Regions from separate parts of the Clostridium sp. 001 genome, predicted to be linked through region 1. Evidence: riboswitches for the same ligand, from Rfam matches in the RefSeq annotation. Region 1 holds a riboswitch; the other holds the start of a gene.
What was found. A riboswitch is a leader RNA that binds a small molecule or an ion and turns the genes downstream of it on or off. The one in region 1 is predicted to bind magnesium.
Positions count from the first base shown of each region.

Region 2: it holds a riboswitch for magnesium, as region 1 does, so the genes downstream of both, B5S50_RS12705 (magnesium transporter) here and B5S50_RS19215 (PRC-barrel domain-containing protein) in region 1, are expected to answer to the same signal.

Region 1 covers NZ_CP020473.1:4,119,954-4,123,174, forward strand. The annotation lists gene B5S50_RS19210 (manganese efflux pump) at 78-692, shown strand; M-box (ykoK) riboswitch at 878-1,065, shown strand; gene B5S50_RS19215 (PRC-barrel domain-containing protein) at 1,298-2,032, shown strand; gene B5S50_RS19220 (Nramp family divalent metal transporter) at 2,047-3,221, shown strand, end outside.
Region 2 covers NZ_CP020473.1:2,688,591-2,691,811, forward strand. The annotation lists gene B5S50_RS12700 (YgiQ family radical SAM protein) at 1-670, opposite strand, end outside; M-box (ykoK) riboswitch at 1,004-1,170, shown strand; gene B5S50_RS12705 (magnesium transporter) at 1,408-2,670, shown strand; gene sleB (spore cortex-lytic enzyme) at 2,789-3,221, shown strand, end outside.

The DNA of each region.
Region 1 (3,221 bases):
CTTTTCTTGAACTCCTAAGCACACTAAAAGTTTAAAGTCATATACTAAAAAGGAAAGAATAAAAAAGGGGACTATGCATGACATTAATTTTATCTGCATTATTGTTTAGTTTATCCTCTAACCTAGATAATGTAGTTGTAGGTATTGCTTATGGAATAAAGAAAATAAAGATAGGAGTAGTTCCTAACCTTGCAATAGCAGTTATAACTTGTACAGGAACATTTCTATCAATGTCACTTGGGGTGTATATATCAAAATTTTTACCTCACTCTATAGCAAATGCATTAGGTTCTATAGCCATTGCTATATTGGGAGTATATTTTATAACACAAAGTATAATAAAACTTATAAATAATAAAAAATCAAATGAACTTGCTTTAAAAGACATTAATGATATGATTGAATATGCCGAAAAGTCAGATTTGGACAACTCCGGTGATATAAATATAAAAGAAGCTCTTCTTATAGCATTTGGGTTGACCTTTAACAATTTAGGTACTGGCATAGCAGCTAGTATAACAGGAGTTAGTATTCAATTTACAGTCATATTTACATTTATATTAAGTATTCTTACAATTATAATTGGTGAAGTTGTAGGTAATCATGTATTGGGTAAATTATTTGGTAAATATGCACCATTAATTTCAGGCATATTGTTAATAGCACTTGGTATAATTGAATTCTTTAATTGATATTATTTTACTAATTGTTATATAAAAGTAAATTAGAAGAATTAGATGCTGTCTCAAAATACATTTTGAGGCAGTATATTTTCTAAGTAACATATTTTTAACATTTGATTTCTTAAAAAATATTTACAACTAAGGAATATATGTATATAATAAGAAACGGATTATTACTAATTAAAAATATAATTTAATAACATTGTTAGGTGAGATTACTGTACAGACATACGCTACTGCCCAGAAATGTCGAGAGACGCCAATGGGTGAGCAGGTACTACCGGATTAAGGTTTTACTTAATGTAGCTGACAACATTCATAGAAATATGAATGCTTATGATCTAAGCTTTACAGAGTCAAAGCTCAACGAGTGAAGATGTACTATTTTTTGTCTTGGAATTTATTAAGAATCCAATCTCTTCATTTTGTTGCGAAGAGATTTTTTTATTGGATAAATTACCAAGTTAAGGAGAGTGATGAATTTAATGGACGGTGACCCGTGTCATAAATGCAATGATATAAAACTTAAAGATTTATTGGTAAAAATATTATAGGGGATGTACTTGCATTAAAAAATTTGCATTGTGCATCCTGAAAGCAAAGGAGTGTATACAATGCAATTTACAAGCGTTTATTTAAGCAGAATATTGGGTAATAAAATTTATACGACTAGTAAAGAAGTAATAGGAACTTTAAAGGATGTAGCTGTTGATGTGAATTTTCAAAATCCAAAAGTTACCATAGCTGTTGTTAAAACAAAAGAAGGAATAAAATTTATTGGTTTTGATAATATCAGTGTTTCTAAGGAAAAAGGACAGTATGTTTTAATGTGTAGTGAAGTTCAAGATAAAGATTTAGGTGACTGTATGTTACTGAAAAAGTATGTTTTGGACAAACAGATTGTTGATGTTAATGGAAGAAAGGTAGTTAGAGCTAACGATGTTAGGTTAGTTATATTACCATCAGGTATGTTTATTGCAGCAGTAGATATTGGTATGGATGGGCTATTAAGAAGGATTGGAATTGCTAAACCATTAAAGAGATTAGGATTTAAAATATCAAGTAAACTAATGTTATGGGATGATATTCAAACGGCTTTTACCTCAAAAGACATTTTACTTTCAAAAAGTTATAATAAACTATCCACAATTCATCCTTCAGATCTGGCAGATATAATTGAGGACTTTGATGTAAATACAGGTGCAATTATTTTCTCTAACTTAGATGCTGCATCAAAATATAACCTATGTTCTATACCCGTAATTGATGAACAAATGCATATCATAGGGATTGTTAATATAAATGATATTTTCTATGAAATTACTAAGTCCAATAAAAGGTATAGATAATGGAGGCACTAATGATGAATGCAAAGAGAAAAACATGGATGGCAAATTTATTAATATTTTTAAGTGTTTTAGGTCCTGGAATTATAACAGGTAGTGTAGATAATGATGCAGGTGGTATTACAACATATTCTGTAGCAGGTGCTACCTATGGTTACAAATTACTTTGGTCATTAATCCCATGCTTTATTGTGCTTCTTGTAGTGCAGGAAATGAATGCTAGAATGGGAATAGTTACAGGTAAAGGGCTGGCAGATTTAATTAGAGAAAATTTTGGTGTTAAGGTAATTTCCTTTATGTTTATTGGGCTAGTAATTGCAGATATAGGAAATACAGCTACAGAGTTTGCAGGTATAGCAGGTAGCATGCAGATTTTTGGAGTAAGTAAATATATATCGGTACCACTAGCTGCTGTTGCAGTATGGATTTTGGTAGTAAAAGGTACATATAAGACTACTGAAAAGTTATTTTTGGTTTTTAGCATATTTTTATTATCCTATGTTGGCTCTGCATTTTTCGCTAGACCAGACTGGCATGAAATAGGACATGCATTAATTCATCCTGCTATTGAAACTAATTATGACTATATAAGTACGGTTATTGGTATGGTGGGAACTACTATTGCACCCTGGATGCAGTTTTATATGCAGTCAGCAGTTATAGAAAAAGGACTTAAGATGGAAGAATTTAAATACGAATTTTGGGATGTTGTTGTTGGAAGTGTTATTACAGTAGTAGTTGCTTTCTTTATAATCGTAGCTTGTGGGGCAACACTTCATAAAAGTGGAATCCAAATAAATGAGGCTAAAGATGCTGCATTAGCGTTAAAGCCACTTGCTGGAGCCTTTGCTTCTCAAATTTTTGCTTTTGGATTATTTATAGCTTCTATTTTTTCGGCTGCAATACTACCTTTGGCTACAGCATTTTATATTTGTGAAGCTTTTGGGTTTGAAGCTGGTATAAATAAAACATTAAAAGAAGCACCACAGTTTTTTACACTGTTTACTATAATAATTATTATTGGGATTGGTATTATATTAATTCCAGGAGCACCTTTAATTCAGATAACATTATGGTCACAAATAATAAATGGTGTGTTACTTCCCGTAGTTTTAATTTGTATGATGCTTATGGTAAATAATAAAGATATTATGGGCGAATATGTAAATGGTAGAACTAAAAATGTAATAGG
Region 2 (3,221 bases), 1.4 Mb from region 1:
ATTCTAGTTTATAGCTTTCAGCATAAGCACCTTTTTCTTGTGTTACTTTTTCAAAAGAAGGTACTTCCACATAGTCTTTTATGAATGCTTTATCTTTGCAAGGGTATACTGTACCTCTTACATCTGTAATTTTGTGGATATCCATTCCGTATTTTAATAGGTTTGCCACTTGTACTATGGTTTTTTCTCCCATACCATATATGAGTAGATCTGCCTTTGAATCTAAAAGAATACTTCTTCTTACATTATCACTCCAGTAATCATAGTGGGCAAATCTCCTTAAGCTGGCTTCTATTCCACCAATTACTATTGGAACATCCTTATAGACTTCTCTTGCCCTATTACAGTATACTATTACAGCTCTGTCGGGTCTGTAACCAGATTTACCTCCTGGGGAGTAAAGATCTTCATGCCTTTTTTTCTTTGATGCGGTATAATGATTTACCATAGAATCCATATTCCCAGAGTTTATTAAAAAAGCTAATTTAGGTTTTCCAAGCTTCATAAAATCATTTGCATTTTTCCAGTTAGGCTGAGCTATTATTCCTACTTTAAAACCTTCATTTTCTAACACCCTTGATATTATAGCTGAGCCGAAAGAAGGATGATCTACGTAAGCATCTCCTGTTATAAGGACAAAATCCAACTGACTTATATTTCTTGCTTTCATGTCATCTTTACATATAGATAAAAAACTAGTATTTAAATTCAATTTACATTCTCCGTTCTTATGTTTCAGATTAGTTTCACTTATTTTTAGTATAACATATTATATTATGAGATAAATATTTAGGAATATGTAGATTTTGAATGGTGATAAGGAGAAGAAGACACACACTAAATAAATAATATAAATATGCAAAGATAAATTATGATATTTTACATTAAAATGAGCAAAATGAAATTAAAGTATCATAACAGGTAAATATAAATAAATTTAATATTTACTAGTTGCATTATAGTGAATTTGTAATATAATTATAGTATAAAAGTAAATGTTTATGTTTAATTATGTTAGGTGAGGCTCCTATATAGACATATGCTGCTGCCCCGAAACATCGAGAGATGCCAATGGGTGAACAGGTATTACCGTAGTAAGGTTTTACTTAATGTAGCTGGATGAAAATCTAAAGCTATATAGTGCTAAAACTCGTACGATTAAAAAAGTTTTAGTTTAAGAGCCCTGTGGGCTTTTTTTAGTTGTTTGCATATATTTGAATTTTTAATTTAGGTGGTGTGTTAAATGGAAAACGGACCTTATGGAGGTCGGTGCATCTTAGAAGAAAATTTAATAGAAGAAGTGCAGGGAAGTATTAGATCTAATTGGTGATGGCAATGCTATTGATAACTTTTAAAACGTTCATGTAGATTCTATAAATATTTCTCTGCATATAAGGAGGAATATTTATGAAAAAGTTATCTAGTTTCTTATTGAGTAAAGTTCTTTATAAAAAGGTTTATAATGAATTTGACGAATATGTAGGGAAACTTTGGGACGTTTATGTATCTTCTGATCATGGAATGCCAAGAGCCATAGGATATAAGATAAAAAAGGGCAAAGAAATACTTAATTGTGAGTGTAGGAACATAAACTTTTATGACGATAACGATAAGGTTATAATTAAAGGAGAAGGTATAAGGGAAATAATACTTCAAAGTTATTCCTATCTTTTATCAAAACATCTTTTAGATAGACAGATAGTGGATATAAATGGGAAAAAACTTGTAAGAGTTAATGACCTCAGAATTGCAGAAATGGCAGGAGAGTATAGAGTTGTAGCAGTAGATACAGGAGTTCTTGCTTTAGGAAGAAGGCTTGGTATAGAAAAAATCATAAAAAAGTTCTATGATTTATTTAACAAAAAGCCTGAAGATAGCCTTATAATTTGGGATAATGTAGAATCACTAGAAATGATAAATAACAATTTAAAACTTTCCGTACCATATAAAAAATTGTCTAAGCTCCACCCTGCTGATTTAGCAGATATACTAGAAGATATGGATGTAAACTACAGAAAGAAAGTTTTTGAAAGTTTAGATGAGGATCTAGCAGCGGATACATTAGAGGAAATAGATCCAGAAGTACAGCTAGATATTCTGGAAAATTTGAGTCAGTCTAAAAGGGACGAGGTGTTATACAATATGCCCAATGATGAAATAGCAGACATTTTAGATGAAGTAGATAAAGATACTGCAGAAAAAATACTTATAAATATGGAAAAAAATGATGCGGATGAAGTAAGATCACTTATGGAATATAAGGAAGAAACTGTAGGAAGTATAATGAATAAGGATTTTATCTGTTTTAATATAAATATAACCGTTAAAGATACTATTGAGTTTTTAAAAGAAATTAATCCGGAAGATGAGGTATCACATTATATATATATTATCAATGATCAAAAGCAGCTTGAAGGTGTGGTGTCCTTGAAAGACTTGATATTGTCAGATTTTGAAGATACATTAAAGGCGATAATGATGAAGGATGTAGTAAGTATAAATCATAAGGAAAATATAGATGAAGCCATAGAGATGTGTTCAAAATATAATCTTATTTCATTACCTGTAATAGATGATGAAGAAAAGCTATGTGGCATAGTTATAATGAATGACTTAGTAGAAGACATATTAATACCAAATTGGAGAAAAAGGCTAAGAAAAGTAGGGTAAGAAATGCTATCAATTCCACTTATTTAAAGTGAAATTGATAGCATTTTTTTATGTATTTTTTACTTCGTTTGTGTACAGACTACATTTAGGAGAATCAACATTAAAAGGAGATGGTCATATGGGTAAGAAAATTATGGGATTTAAAAGAGAATTAGTATTAATACTTGCTATAGTGTTTACATATGCATCAACTTCTCTATTCTTGCTCCCCTATAATAATGCAGTAAAAGCTGTGGCATACTACTATGGCTCAAGAGGAAATATGGTAATACAAATACAGCAAAAACTTAGAAGCTGGGGGTATTACAATGGTAGTGTAGATGGAGTATACGGGTATCAAACTTACACTGCAGTAAAGTATTTCCAATCAAAAAATGGATTAAAGTCTGATGGTATAGTTGGAGATGCAACTTTAGCAGCCCTTGCAATAAATACTGGAAGCAATACTGGTGGAAATAGCCAAAACGTAACATTAATAGCTAGATTGATAAATGGAGAGGCTAGAGGAGAACCTTATGAAGGACAGGTAGCCGTAGGAGCTGTAATACTAA